2 regions of the Arthrobacter rhombi genome follow, and region 1 is predicted to be linked to the other one. Evidence: predicted binding sites of a transcription regulator. Region 1 holds the regulator's gene; the other holds the start of a gene.
What was found. Region 1 encodes LexA, which represses DNA repair genes until DNA is damaged. Its sites were predicted from a motif close to TCGAACANNTGTTCGA; they were not measured.
Positions count from the first base shown of each region.

Region 1 (14,684 bases):
CCAACAGGATGACCGGCAGCTCAGGGGCCTTGGCCCGGCGCACGAACTGCACCCAGCTGGCCTGCCCCCGGGTGTGGTTCGATTCGCGGATGGCGGTGCGGAAGGACAATCCCTCGGCGATGATCGCACCGACGAGCACAGCCAGTGGGACCCACCACCAGCGGCCCTCGATGCCGTGCGGGTCCTTGAACTTCTCGTACGCCTCGTACAGGGCGAACAGCCCGCCGACGCTGAAGAGGATGATGGAGACGATGAACGCGTAGATGTAGCGTTCGCGTCCAAAACCGAAGGGGTGCTCGGCGCTGGCCTGCCGCCGGGAGCGCTTGCCGCCGACCAGCAGCAGCACTTGGTTGCCCGAGTCGGCCACCGAGTGGATGGCCTCGGCCAACATCGACGATGACTGCGTCAGCAGCCAGGCGACGAACTTGAAAAGTGCAATGGTCAGGTTGGCCGCCAAAGCCGCCACGACCGCCTTGCTCCCACCGGATGCTGCCATGGTTTCCGCCTTTGTCCTGGCGCGGGTGCGCCGTCGGGAATCGTCTACGCACACGCTACTATGCCGGGGTCCTGCCCGCTGCCGTGGGTTCTCGTGGACGGCTCGGGCAGAAGCGGCACCTGACGTTCAGGCCCTCCGGCGTTGCGCGCGCGCCGAGGCGTAGAGGCAGACGGTCGCCGCGGTGCCGACATTCAGAGACTCCGCCACCCCGTACAGGGGCACGGCCACGCGGTGCCCGGCGGCAGCGAGCTCCCGCTCGTCCAGCCCCTGGGCCTCGTTGCCGAACAACCACGCGGTGGCATCCTCCAGCCTCGGTGTCTCCCCGGGCACGACGGCGGTGCCGGACTGATGGCCGATGTCGCCCCCGGTGCTCGGCTGGGCCCCGCCCCGCCGTGCGGCGCTTTCATCCTGCAAGGCGTCCAGATCCACCGCCCCGTAGCCGTCGGCGGCCAATAGCTGGGACCCTGCTGCCGCGGCGGCCTCAACCACCTGTTGGAAGGCCACCCCGGTCACGATCGGCAGATGGAAGACCGACCCCACGGTGGATCGGACGGCCTTGGGATTGTAGATGTCCACGCTGCCCTCGGTCAGCACGATGGCATCGGCCCCGGCAGCATCTGCGGCCCGCAGAATGGTCCCGGCATTTCCGGGGTCCTGGACGCGGCAGAGCACGGCGACCAGACGGGGAGCGGCGCCGAACACCGCATCCAATGTGGTTTCTGGAATGCCGCAGACGGCAAGGATGCCCTGCGGAGTCACCGTGTCGGCCATCGCCGCAAGGACTTCTGGAGTGACGCTGCGCCAGTGGATCCGCCCGCGCCCCGTCGTCAGGTCGGGGTGCCGGTGGATGGCATCGGGAGTCGCGAACACCTCCTGGACGATCCCCTGATGGCCCGCCGAGACGGCGGCATCGTGGGAACGGAGGGCTTCCCGTACGGCTTGCGGTCCCTCGGCCAGGAATGCGCCGCGCTTCGACCGGCCGGAACGGGTGGCCAGCCGGGCCACCTCCTTGACGCGCTCGGCGCGGGGGTTGGCCATTTCTGGTTCGAAGCCATGCTCATCGTTCATGGGAAAACCTTATCGGGGTCGAGGTCCTGGTGCTTAAACGGGGGAAGGGACGGAATCCCTGGGGATTCCGTCCCTTCGACCGACGGGCCAAGCCCGTCAAGCAGCGCTTGCTACTTGGAGAACTGCTGGCGGGATTCTCCGCCAGCCGGCTCGAAGCCGGCGGCCTTGGCGGCCTCGACCGAGTTGAACCAGAACTCCGGCTGGGTCTGCTCGAACCAGGTCGAGCCCGGCACGTGGTACTTCATGGACTGGTTGCCCTTGATGACGTAGCCCTCGGGGGCGTCCTCGCCCTCAACGGCCTTCACGACGCCTTCGCCCTCGGTGGCGGCCTTGGGGGCAGCAGCCTTCGGGGCAGCAGCCTTGGGGGCGCTGGCCTTCTTGGCGGCCGGTGCGGCGGCAGCCTTCGGGGCGGCCGCAGTTGCCGGGGCGTTGACGTCTGCCGGGAGCGCGTCCTTGGCGACCTTGACCAGCGCGGTGAAGGCGTTGGCGTCGGAAATCGCCAGCTCGGAGAGCATGCGGCGGTCGACCTCGACCTCAGCGGCCTTCAGGCCCTGGATCAGACGGTTGTACGTCAGGCCGTTGGCGCGGGAGGCAGCGTTGATGCGCTGGATCCAGAGGCGACGGAAGTCACCCTTGCGCTTGCGGCGGTCGCCGTAGCTGTAGACGAACGAGTGGAGCAGCTGCTCCTTGGCCTTGCGGTACAGGCGCGAACGCTGACCGCGGTAGCCCTTGGCCCGCTCGAGAACGACCCGACGCTTCTTGTGGGCGTTGACCGCCCGCTTCACACGTGCCACGTGTGTACTCCTTAATATCTAGCCCTCGCTGTGCCTTGAATACGGCGACCAGCCCGGGGGAACTCCATGGATGGGTGGGAACGCAGGGTTCCCGGTGCGTCTACTTAGATGCCCAGCATCCGCTTGATGGTCTTGGTGTCCGCCTTGGCAACGATCAGGTCGCCCTTCAGCTGGCGCTTGAGGCTGGAGGGCTTGTGCTCCAGGTAGTGGCGGCGGTTGGCCTGCTGGCGCTTGAGCTTGCCGCTACCGGTGAGCTTGAAGCGCTTCTTGGCGCCACTGTGGGTCTTGAACTTCGGCATATCCGCCGTTCTCCTTACGTGCTCCCGTTGCCCTGTTCGGACCGGGGATCTTTGAGGTTTCCGGTGTTGGAAACCCGTGGGTCAGGTGTGCCGCCCCGAGGGGCGTACCGCAGCGGGCTACTTGCCCTGACGCGGTTTCGGGGTAGTGCGTGGTGCTGGTTTCGGAGCAGGCTTCGGAGTCGCTGTGGGCTTCGGAGCAGGCTTCGGAACCGCAACGGGTTTGGGAGCGGCTGCGGGCTTCGCCGCGGCTGCCTTGGGAGCTGCGGCCGCCGGCTTGTCTGCCGCTTTGGCCTCAGCAGCCTTGGGCGCTGGTGCCTTGGCGGTCTCCGCCTTCGGAGCCGCTGCCTTGGGTGCCGCCACCTTGGGCGCTTCGGCCTTGGGGGCTTCGACTACGGGAGCGGCCTTCGCTGCCTCCGCGTCCTTTTTGGCCTGCTCGGCATCCTTTTTGGCCTGCTCTGCGTTGTCGGCCTCGACCTGCGCCAGACGTGCCTGGAATTCCTCCGGCAGGTTGTCGCCCAATGACTGGGTCATGGCGGGCTTGTCGTCCGAGGTATCGACGCGGCCTTCCTTGACTGCAGTGGCCTTGGCCTTGTCCGTCTCGCGCTGCGCCTGGCGGCGGGCTTCGGCCTTGGCCTCTGCCTTGTTCTTCAGCGGTCCGACAACCATGACCATGTTGCGGCCATCGATGCGCGGGCTCGACTCGACGACGCCAACTGCAGCGACGTCCTCTGCGAATTTGTTCAGCAAGCGGATGCCCATCTCCGGACGCTGCTGTTCGCGGCCGCGGAACTGGATCATCGCCTTGACCTTGTCGCCGGCTCCGAGGAAGCGCAGGGCATGGCCCGTCTTCGTCTCGTAGTCGTGCTTATCGATCTTGAGTCGGAAGCGAACTTCCTTCAAGATCGTGTTGGTCTGGTTCTTGCGTGCCTCGCGTGCCTTTACAGCGGCTTCGTACTTGTACTTGCCGAAGTCCATCAACTTGCACACGGGGGGCTTTGCCGTCGGCGCCACCTCAACCAGATCAAGGTCGGATTCAGCGGCCAGACGCAATGCGTCCTCAATGCGGACAACGCCCACTTGTTCGCCATTGGGTCCAACCAGCCGCACCTCGGGGACGCGGATTCGATCATTAATGCGTGGATCGCTGATGTGTAACTCCTGCTGTTCGTAGTCCGAAACCGCCGACAACATGGAGAAGGCCTCCAGCTGCGGGGCAGATGAAGGCCTGAATGTTCGGCTGACGTACAACAGCACGCCACGGAACCATGGTTCCGATCCGAATGACCCGGCAACCTTGAACGGTTACAGCGGGTGGGAGTAGGCCTCCACTTGCGTACTGGCCGTGTCTACTCCTTGCATCCTGCCAGGTGGGGCGGAACACACGGAATAAGCAAAACCAGTCGGTCTGTGAAAAGCTTAGCAGCATGAGTACCCCTGAAACCAATCCGGACGCCACGTTCGGCGAGACCAATCATGTCCGCGACATCGCCGAAGTTGCTGCCGTGGAAGTCATCACGACCGCGGCTGTGCACCTGATGAGTGCTGCAGCGGTCAAGTGCGGGCTCGCCGAGGGCGAGGACGCAGAAGATCTGAAAGACCTGGACGAAGCGCGCAAACTCATCACAGCCCTCGCCGGCCTGATCACCGCAGCCGCTCCTGAAGTAGGCTCCCAGCATGCGGGTCCATTGCGCGACGGGCTGCGTTCGTTGCAGCTGGCCTTCCGCGAAGCATCCTCGATCCAGGATCCCCCGGGCCAGGGTCCGGGCGAGAAGTTCACCGGTCCGGTGAACTGACTCCCATCCCCTTGCTATCCAGGAGGCCGTCACTGTTGTGACGGCCTCCTTTTTGTTGGATTAAGCGCGAAGCCCCAGTTCGAGTGAATCGACCCGTCCCGCAAATTCCGCGTTGGTCCCCAGGGTCCGCTGCAATTCTTGGAGGATCGCCGTCGCCTCTTCCCTGCTGGTTTCCGGACGCAGCGTGACATCGATGCGCAGCTCCGGGCCAGGCCCTCCCCCGGGCACTACGCTGCCATCGGCGGCGCGCGAGGCAACCCCCCTGCCGGGCGCTGCGGCAAGTCCAACGATGGCCGACTCCGCGTCTGCGGCGGACTGCAGCACGGGGAGAAGCTCGGAGTCCGCGTAGCTGGGCGTCCACTCCCGCTGCTGGGCCAACGCCCACACGGCCGGCCGTCGGAGGACGAAGGTCAGCTCTGCGCCTGGATCGATCACGAGGAGCTGGGCTTTTTCCGCCACCGCCGACAGTGCGGCACGAGGGGCATATACGGCGACGGGACGAGCCTGTGCATGCCAGGACTGCATCCGGTCCACGCTGCTGAAGACTGGAAGTGCGGGCCGGCCGTCCGGGGCCTTGATGGTCACGAGCGCCATGTCGGCTTCCTTGTCCTCGGCGAATCCATGTTCGCCAATTCCCCCGTCCGCGAGTGTGGCCACAACGGGGACGAACACGCGGGCGTGTGCCAAGGCGCGATGGACCGCCTGCTCATCGCCGGTACCTGCCTTCAAGGCGGCGATCGCCGCCACGTAGGCAGGATCCGGCGATCCGTCGTCGGCGTCGAAGTTGTGCAGCGGGTTGCCCTCACCCGAAAGGTCCCGGCCCGACCACGCCTGTCCCGCAGAGTCGGATTCCTGGCCCGCCCTGAGGAGTGCCGCTTCGATATGCCCCGGAAGGTGACGGCCGATCTGTGGCCGTTCCCGGGCAAGGCCACCGTCGGCAGCGCCGCCCGGAACGGAGTGGTCATCGTGCGGCATCGGCTACCGGCGCCCGGCGATGTCGAGGGCCTCGGGCAGGGTGAACTGTCCGGAGTAGAGCGCCTTGCCGACGATGGCGCCTTCCACACCCTCCGGCACCAAAGCGCGTAGCTCCCGCAAGTCAGCCAGGCTGGAGATGCCACCGGAGGCGATGACTGGACGGCTCGTCCGTTTGCACATTTCGCGCAAGAGGTCCACGTTCGGCCCCCGCAGCGTCCCATCCTTGGTCACGTCGGTGACCACGTAGCGGGCGCACCCTGCATCTTCCAAACGAGCGAGTACGTCCCACAGGTCCCCGCCCTCGCTGGTCCAGCCTCGCCCGGCCAACGTGGTGCCACGAACGTCGAGACCGACGGCAATCTTGTCGCCGTGACGGGCAATGGCACGGGCCGTCCATTCAGGGGATTCCAACGCCGCTGTCCCGAGGTTCACGCGTGCCGCGCCGAATTCGAGGGCCCGTTCGAGTGATTCATCGTCGCGGATGCCTCCCGAAAGCTCGACCTTGATGCCCAATTCCCGGGAGATTCGCGACACGGCTTCGGTGTTGTTCCCACGGCCGAACGCCGCGTCCAGGTCAACCAGATGAACCCACTCCGCACCGTCCTGCTGCCACGCCAGGGCCGCCTCCAAGGGGTCTCCGTAACCGGTCTCGCTGCCGGCTTCGCCTTGGACGAGTCTGACTGCCTGGCCATCTGCGATGTCGACCGCCGGCAGGAGTTCAAGGATGCTGTGCTGGTTCATGGTGTAGGTCTCCGGTCATCGTCGGGGTGGGCTGCCGCGCCGCCGCTGTGGGCGGTCCCGTGCCCTGCTGTCTAGTCGAGTGTCAGGATGTAGGCCGCCAGCAGGGACATGCCCGCCAAGACCCACACGGTGATAATCCAGGAAATATGTGCCTTCTGCTGGCGCAGTGACAGCGCTCCACCGGCCAGTACACCACCGAGGGCCATCAAGAGGATGCTCCACATCAGGCGAGTGTCCCCAACCAGTTGGCGAGCAACTGTGCTCCGGCGTCGCCAGACTTCTCGGGGTGGAATTGGACTGCCGAAAGCGGCCCGTTCTCCACTGCGGCGATGAATCGGCTGCCGTGTTCGGCCCACGTGACCGAGGGGGGCGTCATACGGGGCTGGGCCACTGGGAAGTCCCACTTCTGCACGGCGTAGGAATGCACGAAGTAGAAACGTTCCTGCTCGACACCGGCAAAAAGCCGTGAGCCCGGCGCAGCATCGACCGTGTTCCACCCCATGTGGGGTACTACGGGCGCATCCAAACGCTCGACGACGCCGGGCCACTCGCCGAAACCGGGGGTGCGGATGCCGTGTTCGACGCCCTCATCGAAGAACACCTGGTGCCCGACGCAGATGCCCAGCACAGGGCGCCCACCGGCGATGCGCCGGCCAATGAGCGGGCCGGCTCCGGCCTCCTTCAGTGCCTGCATGACGGAAGCGAATGCTCCCACTCCCGGAACCACGAGGCCATCCGCTTCACGGATGTCCTTGGCATCTTTGCTGAGGGTGACCGTGGCACCGACATGCTCGAGGGCGCGTACAGCGGAGCGGATGTTCCCAGACCCGTAGTCCAGGACGGTGACGCAGGGCCGGGCCACCTAGAGCGCACCCTTCGTCGACGGAATGGCGCCGCCGGTCCGGAGATCGGGCTCGACTGCTTCCCGAAGCGCCCGCGCGAAGGCCTTGAACTGTGCCTCGACGATGTGGTGCGGGTCGCGGCCCGAGATGACGCGCATGTGCAGGCAGATCTGGGCGTGCAATGTCAGTGCTTCGAAAACGTGGCGCGTCAGGGATCCGGTGAAGTGTCCGCCGATGAGGTGGTACTCCTGTCCGGCTGGTTCGCCGCCGTGGACGAGGTACGGGCGACCTGAGATGTCGACGACGGCGTGTGCCAGCGCTTCATCGAGCGGAATGGAGGCTTCGCCGAAGCGGCGTATACCCTCCTTGTTGCCCAGTGCCGTGCGCAGTACTTCGCCGATGGTGATGGCAACATCTTCCACGGTGTGGTGTACGTCGATGTGGGTGTCACCCGTGGCCTGGACGGTGAGGTCGATCAAGGAGTGCTTGGCTAGCGCCGTCAGCATGTGGTCGTAGAACGGGACGCTCGTGCTGATGTTGGCAACGCCGGTGCCGTCCAGATCAAGCTCGACGACGACGGTGGACTCGCTGGTGGCACGCTCCATGCGGGCGCGGCGACCACTGAGTAGTTCTGCAGGCACAGACATTCCTTCGGTGTGGAGGGGCGGGCAACAGGTATGTCAGCCCGGGATCAAGTCTAGCTGCCGTGCCCTGACGGGGCGGAGCTCCGGGGTGACAACAGTGCTTCCAGGGCGTCCAGGAAGGCGGTGGTCTCGGTCTTGGTCCCGGCAGTGACCCTCAAGTGGCCGGGGATGCCAACGTCGCGAACCAGCACCCCGGCGTCCAGCAGACCCTGCCAAGTGTGCCCAGCGTTCTCGAGCCCACCGAAGAAGACGAAATTCGAATCGCTGACCGCGGGGTCGAGTCCCAGTCTGGTGAGCTCGGAAACTATGCGGTCACGCTGCCCCTTGATGTCCTCCACCGTGGCCAGTAGTGCTTCTACCTGCTTGAGTGCGGCGTTTGCTGTCGCCTGCGTGACCGCTGAGAGGTGGTAGGGCAGGCGGACAAGCCGCAGGGCATCGGAGATCTCCGGGGCCGCCGCAAGATAACCGAGCCGGGCCCCAGCCAGCGCAAACGCCTTGCTCATGGTCCGCGTGACAATTAGGCGTTCCCGGCCGGGGAGCAGCGTCAGGGCGGACTCGGTGCCTTCGAGGGCGAATTCCGCATAAGCCTCGTCGACGATGATGACCGCGTTGCTGGCGCGTCCGGCCTCGTAGACGGCTTCGACGACGTCCAGCCCCAAAGCTGTTCCGGTCGGATTATTAGGAGAGCAGAGGATCACCAGGTTGGGGGCGGCGGCAGCGACTTGTTCTGCAGCGGAGGCGGCACTCAGCCCGAATCCGGCATTGCGCTCACCGGCGATATAAGCAGTATCGGTCCCACTGGCCAGCAAGGGATACATCGAGTAGGTCGGCGGGAAGCTCATGACGCTTCGGCCGGGACCGCCAAAAGCCTGGAGGATCTGCTGCAGGACTTCGTTGGACCCATTTGCAGCCCACATGTTCTCCGCAGTGAGCCCGTGGCCCAGGTATTCGGCGAGGCGTTCGCGCAATTCGGTGAATTCGCGATCTGGATAGCGGTTCAGGGTGAGTGCCGCCGCGTTAACATCCTCGGCGATGGCCCGGCATACAGATTCGGGCAGTGGATGCGTATTCTCGTTGACATTCAGCAATACTGCGACGTCAAGCTGCGGTGCCCCGTAGGGTTCGATCCCACGCAGGTTCTCCCGCAACGGCAATTTGGCCATTCTTTCCAGCTGATTACTCACGGCACCATTCTAATTCGGCACCCTGCATGCCAGGGAATCCGGTGGTGGCGCGCTGTCACATTAGAGTTTCAGCTGCCGGTCGGCACGAAGATCTGCTGGCCCGGGATCAGCACCGACCCACGCAGGTCGTTCATTTCGGTGATTTCCTTAACGACTTCCCTGCGGTCACGCTGCGGCGCAAACTCGGCAGCGAGATTCCAGACGGTATCCCCCTCCATGACGGAGACAGTGGTTGCCTCCACGGGTGCCGTCCCGGAAGAACCCGCTGCCATCACCGGCGCAGTGAAGATACCTGCGAGCACCAGCAACACGGTCGCCGCCAGCATCAGTGGAAGGCCAATGCAAACGAAGCGACCTCGCCGCGTGAGCTCGAGACGACCTGAAGTTGAGACTCGATGGGTGTCGCGGACCAACCGCGTGGTGGCGTGGTCCGTAGTCAAGAACGCCGGAGCTGTCATTGCGATCTGAGCCATGGTCTTGCCTTCCTGTAGACCCGTCGTGGCGGGTATCGGTCGCGATTACCGCGATTCAGGTTCGAACTCATGTTCGAACCTCTGAGTCATTTTTAGCATCTTTGTCCGAATGTTGTCGAGACACGTTCGAATAAATCTTTGAATGACCGCCTCCGCTGCCTTAGGGTGGAAGCAACGGCTGAACGGATGTGAGTCCACCAGCCGCATCCGACAGATTGCGGACAGGCCCGGTACGCCGGCGATTTACCAGGACGGGATGGACCATGAGCTCAGCGGAGACTCCGGCGCCGAAGAAAGCGCCCAAGGGCCTGACGGCTCGGCAAAAAAAGATCCTCGAAACGATCCAGCGTGCCGTTGCCGATAAGGGCTACCCGCCGTCGATGCGAGAAATAGGCGACACGGTCGGGCTGGCAAGCCTGTCCAGCGTCACCCATCAGCTGAGCCAGTTGGAGAGGCTGGGGTACATTCGCCGTGATCCCCGTCGTCCGAGGGCCATGGAAATCCTGCTGCCGCTGAGCCTTGGCGCGGTTCCCGGCCAGGAGGCGCCGGGGGCGGCGCCTGAGGAAACGGGCAGGGAGCGGGCCCATCTTTCCGTGGTCGGAATGGACTCGTCCTCCGACGTGGCTAAAGTCCCCCTGGTCGGCAGAATCGCCGCGGGTGGACCGATCCTGGCCGACCAGTCAGTCGAGGATGTCATGACGCTGCCCCGGCAGCTGGTGGGCCATGGCGAACTCTTCATGCTCAAAGTCAGCGGCGATTCCATGGTGGAAGCCGCGATCTGCGATGGCGACTGGGTGGTTGTACGCCGCCAGCAACACGCGGAGAATGGCGACATCGTGGCCGCACTGCTGGATGACGAGGCCACCGTGAAGACTTTCCGCCAGCGTGACGGACATACCTGGCTGCTGCCGCAGAACCGGCAATATGAGCCCATCCTCGGAGATCATGCCACCGTCATGGGCAAGGTCGTCTCCGTGATGCGTTCGATCTAGGACCAATTTCCGACAGAACCCCCGCCTGTACCTACAGACGGGGGTTCCGTGCGTCTAGGACCCGTCGGATGCAAGCCTGGACAGTGCACCCAAAACCACGTTCTTGTCCGTCGTCGCCCACATGGGCGGAAGCGAGGCACGCAGGAAGTTTCCGTACCGTTCGGTCGCCAACCGCGAGTCCAAGACCGCTACGACACCGCGATCAGTGGTCGACCGGATCAGCCGCCCCGCTCCCTGGGCCAACCTCACCGCGGCATGTGACGCCGAGACGGCCATGAAGCCGTTTCCTCCATGCCTGGCGACGTCCCGGCTGCGAGCCGTGGATAGCGGGTCGTCAGGCCGTGGAAAGGGGATCCGGTCGATCACCACGAGTCGGCACGAGGGTCCGGGCACGTCAACGCCTTGCCACAGGGTCATGGTTCCGAACAAGCAGGTGTCTCGTTCGTCAGCGAATTGTTGGACGAGCGTCGACATGCTCGATTCGCCTTGGCACAGGATGTCGGGATCCACCCGTGGGCGAAGCGCCTCCGCTGCTTCCTCGGCGGCACGGCGTGACGAGAAGAGCGCCAGCACTCCCCCACCCGAGGCCCTGATCAGGTCGGCAAGTTCGTCCAATGCCTCCGGGGAGACGCTCCGGGACGGCTTCGGAAGATGGCGCGCGACGTAGAGCATGCCTTGCCGCGTGTAGTCGAACGGGCTGCCCACGTCGATGCCGGTCCAGGCAGGCGCCCCATCACCCAGGAGCCCCAATGAACCGGCCACGGGTTCAAAGGCTGCCCCGATGGCCAGGGTAGCCGAGGTCAAGACCACGGTTCGGCCGTCGAACAGTCCCTCCCGGAGTTTGCCGGCGACGGACAGGGGCGCAACGTTGATCGTGGCCGGTGAGGATTCGTCGGGGGGCGTGTAACCGGCTCCGGGCGTGAAGTCGCCCTGGCGCGAGATCCAGACGACCTCGCGGTCATCGGACGGACCATCGAGCCGGTCACACTGCTCCATCAAGTACTGCAACTGGGATCGCGCCATTTGTCGCCCGCCGTCTGCGGTATCTCCGTTAACGGGCTTCGAATCCGACAGTGCAACCCTCGCGGCTTCTCGGATTGCCGCCACGGCAGCACGCTGGTCTTCGTTCAGTCCCTTCGGAAGCAGCCCCGTGGGAACACCCTCGAGGGAGTCAGACAGGGCTTTACCCGCTCTGCTCAGGGCCTCAACGGCAACTCCTTTGCAATTTCTACGGGTCGCCGTCGCCGCCCCCGTGACCAAGGCCGCCGAAAGGGGGCGGGTGACCGAACTGGTCACCCGGTCCTGGAGTTCGTGGGCCTCGTCAATGATCACCGTGTCGAATTCCGGCAAGACGGCCAGGCCTTCAAACGCGGATACGGCAAGCATCGCGTGGTTGGTGATGACGATATCTGCATCACCGGCCCTCTTCCGCGCCAGTTCGCTGAAGCACTCTTCAGCCATGGGGCACTTTTGCGCACCGAGGCAGTCCATGGCGCTGACGGAGACCTGCCGCCAGGCTCGTTCACTGACTCCGGGAACGAGATCGTCCCTGTCTCCAGTGGTGGTCTCCTCGGCCCATTCCCTGACTCGAACCACTTCCTGGCCTAGGGCAGAGGAAGGACCAGCTCCCGCCGTCAGCGCGCGTGCGGAACCATCGTCGTCCAGCGCGAAAAGGGCCCCCTCGTCCTCATCGGGATATCCGCCCCCCAACTTGTATTTGCACACGTAATTCGAGCGGCCCTTGGCCAGGGCGACGTCGAGCTGTCGCGGCAACTCCTCGGCGAGATTTTCCAGCAGACGCGGAACATCGCGCCCGACAATCTGCGCTTGAAGAGCCAGGGTGGCCGTTGAGACCACGACGGGCTTGTCCGCGTCGAGAGCGTGGGCGATCGCCGGGACGAGATAGGCCAAGGACTTGCCCGTTCCTGTCCCAGCTTGAACCAGCAAGTGGCGGCCCGATTCCAGGGACTCCACCACTTGACGTGTCATTTCATGCTGCCCGGCACGGCTCTGTCCGCCCATGCGTTCCACGGCCCGGTCTAGTAGGGCCACCACGTCTTCTACTTCAGCCATGGACGACGAATTGCTCCAATTCCGCGGCGAGTACGCCACGCACCTTGACGGACAACCGGGTTCCCTCTGCCGTGTGCTCGATCGAGAGAATCTCGGCATCTGTGCCATGCAGACGGTTCACCAGATCCCCACGTTCGTAGGGGATGAGCAGTTCCATGGCAACATCGGGCCGCGGGATTGATGAGCTGATCCGCTCCAACAATTCGGCGATCCCCCCACCAGTGCGGGCGGAGACAACCACGTGGTTCGGTTCGCGTTGGCGAATCCGCTCAACGACGAAGGGGTCGGCGATGTCGGCTTTATTCAGCACGATGATCTCAGGGATGTTCTGCGCATCGACCTCCGTGAGGACTTGTCGAACGGCGTGGATCTGGCCCTCGGGGTCCGGGTGGGAGGCATCGACGACGTGGAGGATGAGATCCGCATCGGCAATTTCTTCCAGCGTTGATCGGAAGGCCTCTACCAGCTGGGTCGGCAACGACCGGACGAAGCCGACGGTATCGGCCAACGTGTAGCCGACTCCGTCCTCGGTTTCCGTCCGCCGTACCGTGGGGTCCAGCGTGGCGAACAAGGCGTTCTGGACCAACGCCCCGGCGTCTGTCAGGCGGTTGAGCAGCGAAGACTTCCCGGCATTCGTGTAGCCGGCGATGGCCACTGCTGGAACTGAGTTGCGCTTGCGATTTGAACGTTTGGCCTCACGCGCCGGTTTCATTCCCTTGATCTCACGGCGGAGCTTGGCCATGCGGTCGCGGATTCGTCGACGGTCCAACTCGATCTTTGTCTCGCCGGGTCCACGGGAGCCGATGCCGCCGCCAGCCGCACCAACACGTCCACCTGCCTGGCGCGACATCGATTCACCCCACCCGCGCAGTCGGGGCAGCAGGTATTCGAGCTGGGCGAGTTCGACCTGTGCCTTGCCTTCGCGGCTCTGGGCATGTTGCGCGAAAATATCCAGGATCAGGGCCGTTCGGTCGATCACCTTGACGCGAACGATGTCCTCCAGCGCTCGACGCTGCGACGGTGCCAGCTCAGAGTCGATGACCACGGTATCCGCCCCGGTGCTGGCAACGATGTCACGCAGTTCCTGTGCCTTGCCCGAGCCTAGATAGGTCCCGGGGTCAGGTTTCATGCGCCGCTGGACCAGACCGTCGAGAACCTCGGAACCTGCGGTCTCGGCCAGTGCTGCCAATTCGCGCAGCGAATTCTCCGCGTCCTGAGCAGTGCCCTCTGTCCAAATGCCGGCCAGGACCACGCGTTCGAGACGCAGTTGCCGGTATTCGACCTCGGTGACGTCTTCGAGTTCGGTGGAAAGTCCGGCGACGCGTCGAAGCGCATTGCGCTCCGCCAGATCCCGCTGCTCGCCATCCGACGTGGATTGCCCGGCCCCATCCGCGTCGAGCGCCAGGGCCCTTCTGCCCAGCATGGACTGCGGTTCCGGGGTATCCCCGGGCACGGCGCGACCTGCTGCGTCATCGCTTGCCAGGATGCGGTCGATGACCGACTGGATCTCGTCCTCGTTGAGGTCGCGGTCGCGTGGATTGGGCTCGTTGTGAGTGGTCATGTTCCCCTTTGAAGGTCTTCCATCAATTCTAGTCCGCCCCACCGACACGTCGAGGCTTTCCTCCAGCGGCCGAAAACACGACGCACATCGACGAACAAAGTGATTGGGATAAGCGTATCACTTGTCAGGAGGCCGCCGGGAGTGCGTGATTCGCTTTGGAGTCCCCTACCCGGTTAATCTTCCATTCATGGGTTCGGACCACTATTTCAGCGCACAACCGTCCACGCCGTTCACCCGTAAACACATTCGGGTGACGCTTGCTGGCGAAGAACGTATGGTCAGCACGGCCGGCGGCATCTTCAGCCCCGAAGGGATCGACAAGGGTACAGCAGTACTCCTGAACGAAGTCCCAGCCCCACCCTCAAGCGGAGATCTGCTGGATATCGGATGCGGATGGGGGCCGATTGCCTTGAGCATGGCCCTGGCGTCGCCCGATGCAACGGTTCACGCGATCGACGTGAACGAACGCAGCCTCGAGCTGACCCGAGAGAACGCCAACGCACTTTCCCTGCAAAACGTCGTGGCCACGACGCCCGATGCGGTCGATGAGGGTGTCCGTTTCCAGACCATCTGGTCAAACCCCCCGATCCGTGTCGGCAAGGAGGTCCTGCACCAGATCCTCTTGCAGTGGATTCCGCGACTGGCCCCGGGGGGAACTGCGTGGCTCGTCGTGCAGAAGAATCTCGGATCCGACTCCCTGCAGTCCTGGCTCAAGCGTGAGCTACCTGCAGGATTCTCCGTGACCCGGC
Region 1 covers NZ_BAAAIV010000007.1:41,019-55,702, reverse strand. The annotation lists gene ABD088_RS06935 (cation diffusion facilitator family transporter) at 1-496, opposite strand, end outside; gene ABD088_RS06930 (TrmH family RNA methyltransferase) at 623-1,564, opposite strand; gene rplT (50S ribosomal protein L20, sunset domain variant) at 1,675-2,358, opposite strand; gene rpmI (50S ribosomal protein L35) at 2,463-2,657, opposite strand; gene infC (translation initiation factor IF-3) at 2,775-3,848, opposite strand; gene ABD088_RS06910 (DUF1844 domain-containing protein) at 4,082-4,450, shown strand; gene ABD088_RS06905 (SseB family protein) at 4,511-5,425, opposite strand; gene priA (bifunctional 1-(5-phosphoribosyl)-5-((5-phosphoribosylamino)methylideneamino)imidazole-4-carboxamide isomerase/phosphoribosylanthranilate isomerase PriA) at 5,429-6,166, opposite strand; gene ABD088_RS06895 (hypothetical protein) at 6,238-6,390, opposite strand; gene hisH (imidazole glycerol phosphate synthase subunit HisH) at 6,390-7,028, opposite strand; gene hisB (imidazoleglycerol-phosphate dehydratase HisB) at 7,029-7,655, opposite strand; gene ABD088_RS06880 (histidinol-phosphate transaminase) at 7,706-8,836, opposite strand; gene ABD088_RS06875 (LysM peptidoglycan-binding domain-containing protein) at 8,905-9,309, opposite strand; gene lexA (transcriptional repressor LexA) at 9,573-10,301, shown strand; gene ABD088_RS06865 (ATP-dependent DNA helicase) at 10,356-12,374, opposite strand; gene hflX (GTPase HflX) at 12,367-13,935, opposite strand; gene ABD088_RS06855 (class I SAM-dependent methyltransferase) at 14,123-14,684, shown strand, end outside.

Region 2 (14,684 bases), on a different contig from region 1:
CACGAGCTGGAAGGGCTCACCCATCGTCGCCGCGTCCGCGACCTGATCGACCGTGACTTCGCCAGCCCCCTGGACGTGCCGACCATGGCATCCCGGGCCCTGATGTCGCCGGCCCACTTCTCCCGGCGGTTCAAGGCGGCCTACGGTGAGACGCCGTACGCCTACCTCATGACCCGCCGCATCGAACGGGCCATGGCCCTGCTGCGCGGCGGGGTCAGCGTCACCGATGCCTGCATGGGCGTGGGGTGGCCCTCGCTCGGCCTCGCTGTCCTCAACGATGTCGCCGGCGGCGGCCGGTGGGTCACACTCGGATCCGCCTTTCCGGGCGGTGCCGAAATCGTCTTCTCGGACCCGCATGCCGGGCGCTCCGAGCAGGACGGCAACGCCATGCAAGAACTCCTCGCCAAGGGTGTGCTCCCGATGACGGTGTTCACCACGGACGACGTTGATGCCCTTTCGAGCGCGTCCGGGCCACTGGCGCCGAAGTGCTCCAGGAACCGATCGACCAGCCGTGGGGCCCGCGCGACTGTGCCTTCCGCGACCAGTCGGGGAACTTGGTGCGCATCAACCAGGCTGCCTCCTGACCGTCGCCCGGTTGTCGGCGAGTGGCGTGCCGCTGGATCCGGAGGCACGCCACACTGCCTTCAGGACTTCTGCCCCGAAGGAAACTTGAACGCGGAGACGCGTCCTTCTTCGGAGATCAGCGTCATTCCGCGTTCGGTGTTGTCAACGTCCCTGACTGCGCCGATCGTGTAGCCCTTGGCCTTCTTGCCGGTACTCGTGCACGAGGCATACAAATCTCCGCCCGTCCCGGTACGTTGTCGATCTTCACCGGGTTCGACCGGCAGACGGATCTCCTGACTGTGGATGCAGAAGAAGGTTTCCCCGGACAGCGCGGCGCGACTTGAGCCATGAGTGGTTTCGACAATGCGGTGTCCACCGGATTTGCCGGTCACGATGTACGTTCCATCTCCGGCAGTCTCGAGCAGCATCTGTTTGCGCTTGGTGATCTTTACGGGCTTCAACTTCCACGCGGGCTTTCCGGACAGCGGGTCGTAGCCGACCAATTGTGCTTTGGCTTTGGCATAGGGGTGGTCGAAGACTCCGTCGTAGGTTCCGGACAGATAGTCGCACCGGATGGGGAAGGCCTTACCGTCGCCCAGCCGGGTCGCCGATTCACCGACGTAGAAGGAGCAAATGGTGCCGGCTCCCTTGGCTTTCCATTTCGTCTTGCCAGTGGCTCCGTCAATTCCCGCCAAAACATGGTCCGTCAACTTTGATTTGTGTTTTTTGGAGTCATCATTCCGGAGCTCGGAGCGACCGGGGATGCCGAGGTCTGCGACGTAGATTTCTTTTTTCGGCACCTTGGAGACTACGAAGCCTCTGTTGGCCGAGGCGCCGGCTCCGAAAATCTTTTCGATGTCTTTCTGCCAGGTGATCTTTTTGTTCTTGACCATGGCGAACCGCTCATGTTCTCCGAACACCACGTGGAGTCCCTGACGGTGAATCGGCTGGAATTGATCGGAGAGGGGGCTGACGGTCTTGCCTCGTTGGCTGTGGCCAGTATCGAGATCTATGCGTACCGCTTCGCTGTCGAAGTCCGGTTGTTTGAAACGCATATAACAAAGGTCGGTTCCGTCTGCACAAGCACGTGGGCGGCTTCCAACTTGTTCCGAAGTCGTCCCACGATGAACTAGCTTCCCGGTTCTCAGGTCCACGGCAACGGGAACGGTCCACCGGTATGATCCAGCGTTTTCTGTGGGGATCTTTCCTTGTTGGAGAAAGACGACGCGGGTACGGCCTTTCCTGTCTTCTGAGATTTCTGGGACGGCGGGTAGCCCTCCCGGTACATGTCCCGGGTGGTAGTCCTTGCGCCAGAGCTCCTTGCCGTTCTTGACGTTCAGGGCGACCAACTCCATGAGCTGGCCTTCGCCGGAGATGATCAGGGCAACGCCGTCCTGCAGCAGTGGTTGTCCGATGGGCTCCAGCTTCCTGGTCCAGACCGGCTTGATCTTCCCGGTGCTGCGGGGGGCGATGGATTCTGTTTGCGGGGCCTTCTTCTCGGCGCCAGGGGCAGTGGAGGATCCAGGCGGTTCCGGTGACGCCGTGCAGGCTGTGGTGAGGGCCAGCGGAAGCAGCGCAAGCGAGACGAGACTGGTGGTTATGCGGTTTCCCATGTCTTGACGCTAGCGGCGCATAAATGACGGGAACAGGAATCCGCGCAAATGTGGATAAGTCCCGGCATGGGGGTGGGGGCGGCAGCAACCGGGCCATTCCAGGCCGGGGAAGCCCCGTCGTCGTAGTCGGTGCCGTTGCATCATGCCCGGTCAGGTTCCTGTTTCGAGACCCCGACCCCAAAGTGTCGTACAAGCTTTCTAGTCTGATCTTGCTTAGAACATAGATTCGAATAGAATGGAGTGGTCGTCATGCCCCTGCGGATCCGCGGCCCCGTCCGTCACATAGTGCCCCGTGACCCACGTTGTTTTCCGGGGCGGTTTGGAGGTATCAGATGGGGCTTTTCACCCAATCCGTCGACGTGGAATGCAGCACCGCGGGACTGCCGTTGCGCCTGCGCTGGCAGGGCCGTGAATACCGCATTGCAGCGGACCCCGTGCGCTGGTTCGAGCGCCGGAAGTGGTGGGCCGAGGAAGTCCGCGCCGAACGTGGCCGCGGACCGGGACTCGTGGACCACGAGATCTGGAGGCTCCAGGTCAGGTTGGCCGGCCGGGGGCCGCTGCTCACGTTCGAGGTCTCCCGGGATGTGGAGAATGGCCGCTGGCGGCTCATTCGCATCCACGACGCCTTGCTGGAGAGCGCGTGAGCTTCACCCACCTGAACGTGGCTTCCGCGTTCAGCGCACACTACGGGGTGTCCTGGCCGCAGGACCTGGCCCGCCGTGCTGCCACCGAGGGGGCCGATGCGTTGGCCGCCACCGAACGTGATGGCCTGTACGGCGCCGTCAAGCACCTCAAGGCCTGCCGGGAATCTGGCTTGGACCCCATCCTCGGGGTGAACCTGGCAGTGCTGGGTCCGGCATCCGGCATCCCGCGGCATCCGGTGGCCGCGTCCCGTGGTCGGCCCCGGCTCCAGGTGCAGGGGCGGGTCATCGTGCTGGCCCGGGGACATTGCGCCGGCGCCGGGTACCGCGCCCTGTGCCGGCTGGTTTCCCTGGCGCATGAGGGCACGTCGGCACACCGTGGTGGCACGGCAGGCAAGCCCATCGGGGTCACCCCTGCCGAGCTGGCAACCTGCGCAGTCGACCCCGAGGAAGGCACGGTGCTGACGGTGTTGCTGGGGCCGGATTCCGACGTCGGGGAGGCAGCCCTGCGGCGCGACCTGCCCCGGGCACGCTCGACCCTGGGCACGTGGCTGACCAGGCTGGGACGTGATGCGGTGCGCGTGGAACTGGTCACCCACCTGAACACCCCGGGCGAGCGGCTCAGCAGTGCCCATGCCATCCGGATGCTCCGGGCTGCCCAGGCCCTGGGCATACCGGCGGTCCTGACCAATGCCGTGCGCTATGCCGAGGCCGATGGCGCCGCCACCGCCGACGTGCTCGACTCCGCCCGGGCGTTGAGCTCGTTGGAAACCCTGACCGACCTGCAACCCAACGGACAGGGATGGCTCAAGAGCCCCGGGCGCATGCAGGCCCTGGCCCGGGAACTCGCCCGGGAAGCGGGGGAGGGGGCGGTGGCCGCCGAGTTGCTGCGCTCCACCGCGGCGTTGGCCGATTGGGCCCGGATGGACCCCGTCGCGGACGCCGGGTGGGGGATCCCCGTCGTGCCCGAGGCCAGCGTCATCGGCATCACGGGGCGTCCGGATGCCGCTCTCGCGGCACGGTGCGAAGCGGGCATCACCCGGTTGCTGCCCCGGGAATCAGGCTCCCGGCAGCTGCGCGATCGACTGGCCCTGGAACTGGATACCATCACCGATCTGGGCTTCAGCACCTATTTCCTCACCGTCGCCGAGGTCAGTGCGATGATCGCCGAGATGGGGGTGCGCAATGCCGCCCGGGGCTCGGGGGCCTCGTCCCTGGTGAATTTCCTGCTGGGTATCAGCCAGGTGAACCCGTTGGCCCACGATCTGCTCTTCGAGCGGTTCCTTTCCCGGGACCGCACCACCTTGCCCGACATCGACATCGACGTCGAATCCGCCGAACGGCACCGGGTCTACGAGAACATCTTCGATCGGTTCGGCTCCCAACGGGTCACCCTGATGAGCATGCAGAACGGCTATCGTGCCCGCGGCGCTGTCCGGGATGCCGGGCAGGCGCTCGGCATGGAAGAGGGCGAATTGGATGTGATCGCCAAGCAGCTGTGGCGCTTCTCGGCCAGCAACTTCCGCGAGGCGCTGGAGGAGAAGCCCGAACTGCGTCCCTTCGCCGAACGGATGGGCGCCGAACGGCAGCTGGACCTGCTGGTGGACCTGACCGAACGCCTGGACCGGCTGCCCCGGCATATCTCCATGCACCCCTGCGGTGTCATCCTCGGTGACAACACCTTGCTGGATCGCACCCCGGTCCAACCCAGCGGGCTCGGCCTGCCGATGAGCCAGTTCGACAAGCACGACATGGACCCCATGGGCATGCTCAAGCTCGATGTCCTCGGGGTGCGCATGCAATCGGCGATGGCCTATGCCGTTTCCGAGGTCGTCAGGATCCACGGAGACGGCGCATCAGTGGCAGCGGCCGGATCCCATCCCCGCGGTCCCGGTGGTGTGCTGCCGGACTTCCTGGACGCGGACGGGGCGATCGCCCTGGACCGTGTTCCGCTGGATGACGAACCGACGTACGAGCTCATCCGCACCACCGATACCCTGGGATGCTTCCAGATCGAGTCCCCGGGGCAACGCGAACTGATCGGCAAGCTTGCCCCGCGTGAGTTCAACGACCTGATCATCGACATCTCGCTCTTCCGCCCCGGCCCGATGCAATCGAACATGGTCAAGCCATACCTGGAGAACCGGCACGGATTCGCCCCGGAGAACTACCCGCACCCCGACCTGAAACCAGCCTTGGCGGAAACCCACGGGGTCACGGTCTTCCACGAACAGGTGCTGCGCATCTTCGACGTTATGACCGGTTGCGGTTTGGCCAAGGCCGATGTCTACCGCCGGCTGCTCGGCAATGACCAGGCGGAGCCCCGGGTCGAGGAGCTCTACCGGGCCCGCGCCATGGAGCGGGGCTATCCATTGGGAGTCATCGACGACGTCTGGCAGACGTTGAAGGCCTTTGGCTCCTTCGGCTTCTGCAAGGCCCACGGTGCTGCCTTTGCGGTGCCCACCTACCAGTCGGCGTGGCTGAAGGCCCACCATCCGGAGGCCTTTCTCGCCGGCATCTGGGAACACGACCCCGGCATGTATCCCAAACGGCTCCTGGTCGCCGAAGCCCGCCGGATGGGCATCCCGATCCTGCCGTTGGACATCAACCGTTCCGATGCCTCCTACCGGGTCGAGCGCGTCCGGGGCCTGCTGCCACCGCCCACCGTCCCCCCGGTCTACCGTGCCCCGGGGACCATGCCGGCCGGGCGGCTGGGCATCCGGTTGAGCCTGAGTGGTATCCATGGGGTCTCGGGGACCGAGGTCAAGCGGGTCATTGCCGGGCAGCCCTATGATTCGCTGGCCGATGTGCGGGACCGGTCGGGATTGAGCCGGTCCTCGTTGCGGACGTTCGCCGCACTGGGGGCATTTGACGGCCTCCAGCAGGCCGCCGGCCGGGGAAACCGCGCCGATCTGATGCTCCATCTCGCCGGACGCCCGGCCAAGGCCCTGCCCGCACGCCACCGTCCGATCACCGGACAGCTTCCGCTACCTCTGGGGGATGTGGAATTGGGGGCTCTGACGGTGGGCGCGGCCGCACCCAGCCTGGAGGAGACCATCCGCACCGAGTTGGACCTCATGGCCGTGGATGTCAGCGGGCACCTCATGTCCTCCCACGCGCCCCTGCTCTCGAAGCTGGGGGCTACGCCGGCGAAGGACCTGTTGGGGCTGCGCAACGGAACCGAGGTCCTGGTCGCCGGGGTCCGGGTGGCCACCCAGACGCCACCGATGCGCGGTGGACGCCGGGTGGTGTTCATTTCCCTGGACGACGGCACCGGCTGCGTGGACTGCACCTTCTTCCACGAGGCCCAGCAGAACTCGGGCCCCCTGCTCTTCGCGACCCGCCTGCTGCTGGTCCACGGCCTCACCCGGCGCACCGGGCCCCGTGGAATCAGCCTGCAGGCGTTGCAGGCCTGGGACCTGGCCGATCAGGGCTCGCTTCCGGGCCCCGGACACTTATCGGACCCTTGCCGGGTGAAGGAGACCTTCACCGGTTTGCGGGGCAAGCCCGTCCGGCACGACGGCGGTGTGCAGCCGCTGGCGCGGAGGATGGAAGCCGAGGACCTGGACCATCGGGGACCGGCCGACCTACCGGAGGACTGGCCGGAAACCGGCGTCGGATAACACGGGCCGTGCCCACGACGTAGGCTGGGGCAGGACACGGCCCAGAGGCACCATCACCAGGGGGACGCACCACATGACCAGCCCGGAACTCAGCGCCTGGCCGGCGACCGATCCCCGCTACCGCAGGGCCGAGGCGTCGGCGTTCCTGGGGCGTGGTGCCGCCGTCTGGGAACGCACAAGCGCCCAAGTGCTCCGTTGGCGCGTCAAGACGGCCAGCGGGTTCACGGTGGACTCGACAGATCCGGTGTCCGTGGGGGACCGGCTGGACATCAGGGTCCACCTGCTGGGCAGGGTGATCGTCGAGCCGGTGGAGGTGACCTCCGTGATCGTGGAAGCCGACCGGGTCGGATTCGCCTACAAGACCAGGCCGGGCCACCCGGTAGAGGGCGAAGAGGCATTCATCGTGCATCGTCATGACGACACGGTGAGCTTCACGGTCAGATCCCTGACCCGGGCGGCACCCCACCAGCCGTGGCGGGGACTCTTCCCCCTCCTGCTGATCGCCCAGCGCGTCGTCCGACGACGGTACCTGCGCGCCTTGCGCTGATCCTGCGGGACAACGCACAACCCGGATTGGTTCGGGCGCGAACCCGTCGGTTAAGCTGGACCCTGGCTGGCTGTGGTCACCGTATGCCACAAGTCATGAAGCCCCCAACGAACCAGGAGACCCACGTGTCAGAGCAGATCACCCTCAGCGTCGACGGAGCACAGCGAGAGGTGGCTGCGGGCACTACCGGCGCCGAGCTGTACTTCGACGATCGTGACGTCGTCGTCATGCATGTCGATGGGGTCCTGCGCGACCTGTCGCGCGAGCTCGAGGCGGGCACCGTCGTCGAACGGGTGACCATCGATTCCCCCGCGGGCCTCGAGGTCCTGCGCCACTCGACCGCACATGTGATGGCCCAGGCTGTCCAGCAGCTGCGCCCCGAAGCCAAGCTCGGCATCGGCCCCTACATCACCGACGGTTTCTACTTCGACTTCGACGTCGACGAGCCGTTCACCCCCGAGGACCTGAAGGCCCTCGAGAAGATGATGCTCAAGATCGTCAACCAGAACCAGAAGTTCGCCCGCCGGGTGGTCAGCGAGGATGAAGCCCGCGAGGCCATGGCCAACGAGCCGTACAAGCTCGAACTGCTGGGCAAGTCCAGCGACGCCGATGAGGTCGGCGAGGGCGCCAACATCGAGGTCGGCGCCGGCGAGATCACCATCTACGACAATGTCGACCGCAAGTCCGGGGACATCGTCTGGTGCGACCTCTGCCGCGGCCCGCACCTGCCCAACACCAAACTGATCTCCAACGCCTTCGCCCTGACGCGGACGGCTGCCGCCTACTGGCTGGGCAACGAGAAGAACAAGCAGCTCCAGCGCATCTACGGCACCGCCTGGCCGACGAAGGCGGATCTGAAGGCCTACCAGGAGCGGCTGGCAGAGGCCGAGCGCCGTGACCACCGCAAGCTGGGCGCTGAGCTGGACCTGTTCTCCTTCCCCGACGAGCTCGGGTCAGGCCTGCCGGTCTTCCACCCCAAGGGCGGCATCATCCGCCGGGCCATGGAGGACTACTCGCGCCAGCGCCACGAGGAAGCCGGATACGAGTTCGTCTACACCCCGCACATCACCAAGGGCCACCTCTACGAGATATCCGGCCACCTGGACTGGTACCGCGACGGGATGTTCCCCCCGATGCACGTCGACGAGGAACTCAACGACGACGGATCGGTGCGCAAGCCCGGCCAGGACTACTACCTGAAGCCGATGAACTGCCCGATGCACAACCTGATCTTCGCTTCGCGCGGGCGGTCCTACCGCGAACTGCCCCTGCGGCTGTTCGAATTCGGGTCCGTCTACCGCTATGAGAAGTCCGGCGTCGTGCACGGTTTGACCCGCGTGCGCGGCATGACCCAGGACGATGCCCACATCTACTGCACCCGCGAGCAGATGAAGGATGAGCTGACCACCACACTGCAGTTCGTCCTGGACCTGCTCAAGGACTACGGCCTGGATGACTTCTACCTCGAGCTCTCCACCAAGGACCCCGAGAAGTACGTCGGCAGCGATGACGCCTGGGATGAGGCCACCCGGACCCTGGAAGAGGTCGCCACTGCTTCGGGCCTGGAACTGGTCCCGGATCCGGGCGGAGCGGCCTTCTACGGTCCGAAGATCTCCGTGCAGGCCCGTGACGCCATCGGCCGGACCTGGCAGATGTCCACGATCCAGCTGGACTTCAACCTGCCGGAGCGCTTCGACCTGGAGTTCCAGGCAGCCGACGGCTCCCGCCAGCGTCCGGTCATGATCCACCGCGCCCTCTTCGGGTCGGTGGAACGCTTCATGGGCGTGCTGATCGAGCACTACGCCGGTGCGTTCCCCGCGTGGCTCTCGCCCGTCCAGGTCCTGGGCGTGCCCGTGGCCGAGACGTTCAACGACTACGTCCAGGACATCGTTGCCCAGCTCAAGGCCCGGGGCATCCGTGCCGAGGCCGACCTGGGTACCGAGCGCTTCCCGAAGAAGATCCGCAACGCCTCCAAGGACAAGGTCCCGTTCGTGCTCATCGCCGGTGGTGAGGACGCCGAAGCGGGAGCCGTCTCCTTCAGGTTCCGCGATGGCAGCCAGGACAACGGCGTGCCGGTAGCCGAGGCCGTCGAGCGCATCGTCGCCGCTGTGAAGAACCGGGAGGCGTAGTCCATGGGGACCCCGGAACACGACGAGGACATCACCGACGACTTCGAACTGGCCGGGGTCCCGGACTCCTTCCAACGGCTCTGGACGCCCTATCGGATGGCGTACATCAAACGTGGCCAGGGCCAGGTCACCGACGAGGATGACTGCCCGTTCTGCACCGGCCCGCAGCGCAGCGACGAGGAATCCCTCATCGTGCACCGCGGCAAGACGGCGTTCGTGGTGCTCAACCTCTTTCCCTACAACTCGGGCCACCTCCTGGTGTGCCCGTACCGGCACGTGCCTGACTACACGGACATCACCGTGGAGGAGACCGCCGAGATGGGCGCCCTGGCCCAGCAGGCCATGCGCGTGTTGCGTGCGGTGGCCAAGCCCACCGGATTCAACCTGGGCATGAACCAAGGGGTCTCCGGCGGCGCGGGGATCGCGGCCCACCTGCACCAGCATGTGGTCCCGCGCTGGAGCGGGGACGGGAACTTCTTCCCGATCATCGCCCAGACCAAGGCCATCCCCGCTGTCCTCGGGGACATCCGCCAGGACATTGCCGATGCCTGGGCGGACCATCAGTAGGTTGCACAGCCTCAGCTGTGCGCTCCCGCCCGGGTGGGCTACCAGCAGGTAGCCTGCAGGGTGCTTCCGTGTGACGTCACGGTGGACGGTGATGGGTGGCACAGAGGCTTAGGATGGAACGTACTCCTCCACCGTTTTGAAAGGACCCGACGTGTCCAGCACTGAAAACACCCCCGCGCAGCCTTCCACCACAGGCAGCTCCCGGGTGAAGCGCGGCATGGCCGAGATGCTCAAGGGAGGCGTCATCATGGATGTCGTCACCGCCGAGCAGGCCCGCATTGCCGAGGATTCCGGCGCCGTGGCCGTGATGGCCCTCGAGCGGGTCCCGGCAGATATCCGCGCCCAGGGCGGCGTATCGCGCATGTCCGACCCCGACATGATCGACAGCATCGTCGAGACCGTCTCCATCCCCGTCATGGCCAAGGCCCGCATTGGACACTTTGTCGAGGCGCAGATCCTGCAGTCCCTCGGTGTCGACTACATCGACGAGTCCGAGGTCCTGACCCCGGCCGACTACGTGAACCACATCGACAAGTGGGACTTCACCGTTCCGTTCGTCTGTGGCGCCACGAACCTCGGGGAGGCGCTGCGTCGCATCAACGAGGGTGCCGCGATGATCCGCTCCAAGGGCGAGGCCGGCACCGGCGATGTCTCCAACGCCACGGGACACATGCGCAAGATCCGTTCCGAGATCGCCCGCCTCTCCTCGCTGGCCGAGGATGAGCTGTACGTGGCCGCCAAGGAACTCCAAGCACCGTACGAGCTGGTGCGCGAAATCGCGCAGACCGGCAAGCTCCCCGTCGTGCTCTTCACCGCCGGTGGCATCGCCACCCCCGCCGACGCCGCGATGATGATGCAGCTCGGCGCGGACGGCGTGTTCGTCGGTTCCGGCATCTTCAAGTCAGGCAACCCGGCACAGCGTGCCGCCGCCATCGTGAAGGCCACGACCTTCCACGACGACCCGGACGTCATCGCCCAGGTCTCCCGTGGATTGGGCGAGGCCATGGTCGGCATCAACGTCGAAGAGCTCCCGGAGCCGCACCGGCTCTCCGAGCGCGGCTGGTAGACACCGGCTCACGACACGGCTGGCCGCTCCCCTCGGGGAGCGGCCAGCCGTCGTTTAACCGGATGGATGGCCGGCGCAGACGACGCTACTGGACCAGGTGACGGCCCTTGCCGATCAGATCCATGCCGTTGGCCCTGAAAAAGGCGGACGCCCCGGGCGTCGAGGCGGCCAGCAGCTGGTCCGAGCTGCCGATGGAGCCCAGCGGGCGCGCCAGTGCAGCCAACAAGGCGGTACCGGTACCGCGGCGGCGGGATGACGGGCCGACGGCGAGGTCATGCACTGACACATCGCCGCCGTCGTGCCGGTAGGCAAGACCGCGTCCCACCAGCTCACCGGAGTGGGTGCGGGCGACCGCATGCTCGATGTGACCGGGGTCCACGATGGAGAGTTCGTCGGCGTCGGGCCCGGTGGCCTCGGGCAGATCGGGAGTCAACTGGACGCGGCCGTCCCATTGCTGGTGCTCCCGGGACGCCTCGGCGACGTCATCGAAGCTCCCTGCATGCCAGAAGACCGGAGGGGCATCGCGGAAGCCCAGGTCCACCAGGTCGGTATCCCGTGCGGCGGCATTGAGCCAGACATGGACCTCGCGGGCGCCCAACCGGGTGCCTTCGGCCAACCCCGGGCGCAAGCCTGCCGCTTCCGGGCGGGCGGGAAAGAGGAGGACCAGGCGGGCCCGGCTCGGTTGCCATACCCACTGGCAGCCGTGCGTGGAGAACTCGCGGCCGCCAGTTGCTGCGGCGAGCGAGCGGTTCCAATCGGCACAGGCGGTTTGCGCGCCGGAGATGGTCGTCACCGGGAGACCCCATCGAGTCCGCGGCGTACGAGCAGTGGCTCGAGCCGTGCCGGCCGGCCACGGAAGTCCTCGTACGATTCCAGCGGATCGCGGGTATTGCCGCGGGCGAGCAGTCCGGCACGGAACCGGTTGCCATTTGCCCGGGTCCCGCCACCGTTCTCCGCGAACCATTCCACGGTGTCGGCGTCGAGCACTTCACTCCAGATGTAGGAGTAGTACCCGGCCGAGTATCCGCCGTCGAAGATGTGCTTGAAATAGCCGGAACGGTACCTCGGCGCAATGACGTCGGGGTTGAATCCGGCCTCGCGCAGGACCCGCTCCTCGAAGGCCAGCGGATCGCCCGGGTCCTCGCCGGGGGCCAATGAATGCCAGCCGAGGTCCAGCACTGCTGCCGCCAGGTACTCCGTGGTTCCGAAACCCTCGCCCCACAGTGCGGCTGCGTGGATCCGGTCCAACGCGCCGTCGGGCAGGGCCTCGCCGGTCTCGACGTGGCGGGCATAGGAGCTGACCAGCTCCTCGTCGAATTGCCACATCTCGTTGACCTGGGAGGGGTACTCCACGAAGTCGCGGGGGACTGCCGTTCCGGACAACGAGGGGTAGATCCCGTCGGCAAACAGTCCGTGCAGGGCGTGTCCGAACTCGTGGAAGAGCGTGCGCACCTCATCGAGGGTGAGCAATGCCGGTTCCCCCTCGGCGGGGGCCGGGATGTTGAGGTTGTTGGTGACCACGGGCAGCTCGCCGAACAGGGAGGCGCCGACCCGGATGCTGTTCATCCACGCCCCGCCTGCCTTGGTCGGCCGGGCGAAGTAGTCCCCGAGGAACAACCCGCGGGTGCTGCCATCGGCGTCGGTGACCTCCCAGATGCGGGCGTCCGGGTGGTACAGCGGCAGGTCGTGCCGTTCGGTGAAGCTGATGCCGTAGAGCCGGGTCGCCGCCGCGAAGACCCCCTCGTGGATGACCCGGTCCAGTTCGAACCAGGGCTTCAGCGCTGCGGCATCGACAGCGTAGCGTTCGCGTTGCACCCGCGCGGAGAAGTAGGCGCGGTCCCATGGCTGTATCGCCTGTCCGGCCACCTCGGCCATGACCGCGTCTTCCGTCGCCGCGTTGGCCACCGCCGGGGGAACCAACGCCGCGAGGCGTTCCCTCACGGCGTGAAGGGAGGGGGCGGTCTGCGCTTCCAGCACAACGGCAGCATGGTTCGGATATCCCAGCAGTCCGGCCCGCTCGGCACGCAACCGGGCCATCGACGCGGCCAGGTCCAGCGTGCGGTGCGGGCCATCCTGGCCCCGCCCGGTGGAGGCCTCGAACAGGCGCCGGCGGGAATCCGCGTTTTCCAGGCGTGCCAGTGCCGGCTGGTGGGTGGGCAGGACCAACGTGAGGAGGTAGCCGCCGTCGTGCCCTGCCTGGGTTGCGGCGCGGGCGGCGGAGGCGATCTCCGCCTCGGAGAGCCCCGCGAGGTCGGCGGCGTCGACGAAGTGCACCGCAGCGTCGTTCATCCCGGCGAGCAGCGCGGTGGAATACCTGGTCGAGAGTGCGGAGATCTCGGAGTTCAGCTCGCGCAACCGCGCCTTGTCCTGCGTCCCGAGGCCGGCCCCTGCCCGACGAAACGCCTTCAGCGTCTCCTCGCTGAGCCGCGCCCGCTCACCGTCGAGCCCGCCGGCCGACGCCACCGCCTCCAGGCGGGCGTTCAGCCCGGCATCGAGGTGCACGGTGTCGGCGTGTTCGGTCATCAGCGCCTGGATCTGCCCGTCGGCGGCGAGGATGTCCGGCGTCCCGTGCGAGGGCTTGACGTTCGAGAACGCCATGATGGCCCGGCGCAGGGTTTCGCCGCTCGCCTCGAAGGCCTCCGTGGTGTTGGCGAACGTCGGTTCCTCGGTGGAGGACGTGATCGCCTCGATCGCTGCGAGCTGCTCGGCGATGCCCTGCCGGACCGCGTCGACGTAGTCCTGGGCCGTCAGCGTGTCGAAGGCGGGCATCTCGAACGGCAGCGGGCTCGGCGTCAGCAGGGGATTGGTCATGAAGGCAGTTTTTCACACCCCGGGGCCTTGCGCGACGCATACCATCGAGGCATGACGATTGCCGCCGCCCCCACCGGACACGGAGATCGCGAGCCGGCGGTCCCGCGACACAGGTTCCGGCCGGCAGCAGGCCTGGCGGTCGCCTGCGCTGTGGCTCTGCTGCTCGCCGGGTGCACGCCCTCCGACGGGCCGGTGGCCGGCGGTTCCACGGCGGTGCCAACGCACCCTTCGACCTCCACCGGCGCCGCAACCCCCTCAACCCCCCAGGCCTCCGGGGCTGCCCGGTCTTCCGCGGCGGCCCCGGAACGGGTATCCGTGGCGGTGACCGGGGATGTGCTGCTGCATCCACCGCTTTGGGCCCAGGCCCGCACTGACGGCACGGCGGCGCAACCGGACTTCCGCCCGCTGCTCTCGGGGGTGGAGCCCTTTCTGGAAGACGCCGATCTGGCAGTCTGTTCGCTGGAGACCCCGGTGGGTGACGCCGACGGCCCCTATAGCGGCTACCCCTCGTTCGTGGTGCCGCCACAGATCCTGCCGGCGCTGAAGTCCACCGGATACGACGCCTGCACCACCGCCACCAACCATGCCATCGACGCCGGGACGGCCGGGCTGGAACGCACCTTGGATGGGCTCGATCAGGCGGGCTTGCGCCATACCGGAACGTACCGCACCGCGGCCGAGGCGGCCCGGCCGCTGATCCTGGACGCGCAGGGAGTGCGCGTCGGCATCGTCACCGCGACCTTCTCACTCAACGGCCTGCAGCCCGACACGGGCTGGCGGGTCGACCTCATCGACACCGACCGCATGATCGCCCAGGCGAAGGCAGCCCGGAAGGCAGGCGCCGACGTCGTTCTCGCGGGGTTCCATGCCGGCCAGGAGTATTCCAGCCGTCCCACCGCAGACCAGCGCCGCACCGCGCGTGCCCTGGCCGGCAGCGGTGTCTTCGATGTCGTCTACTCCCACCACACGCATTCGGTCTTGCCGTTGGAGAAGTACGACGGCGTCTGGATCGCCTATGGTCTGGGCAACAGTGTTTCCGCCCATGCCACGGACCTGGCGGTGAACCGGGAAGGGGTGAGCCTGAAACTGGAGTTCACCCGCACCGCCACAGGGTGGAAGACCT
Region 2 covers NZ_BAAAIV010000006.1:51,031-65,714, forward strand. The annotation lists partial or broken gene ABD088_RS06190 (helix-turn-helix transcriptional regulator) at 1-261, shown strand, start outside; partial or broken gene ABD088_RS06195 (VOC family protein) at 235-584, shown strand; gene ABD088_RS06200 (outer membrane protein assembly factor BamB family protein) at 645-2,177, opposite strand; gene ABD088_RS06205 (DUF6504 family protein) at 2,510-2,821, shown strand; gene ABD088_RS06210 (DNA polymerase III subunit alpha) at 2,818-6,441, shown strand; gene ABD088_RS06215 (DUF1990 domain-containing protein) at 6,515-6,988, shown strand; gene thrS (threonine--tRNA ligase) at 7,084-9,117, shown strand; gene ABD088_RS06225 (HIT family protein) at 9,121-9,684, shown strand; gene pdxS (pyridoxal 5'-phosphate synthase lyase subunit PdxS) at 9,821-10,750, shown strand; gene ABD088_RS06235 (GNAT family N-acetyltransferase) at 10,836-11,543, opposite strand; gene ABD088_RS06240 (M3 family metallopeptidase) at 11,540-13,561, opposite strand; gene ABD088_RS06245 (CapA family protein) at 13,613-14,684, shown strand, end outside.
Region 2: ABD088_RS06205 (DUF6504 family protein) is a predicted target of LexA. The motif match lies at 2,392-2,407, and genes of this name have one in related genera.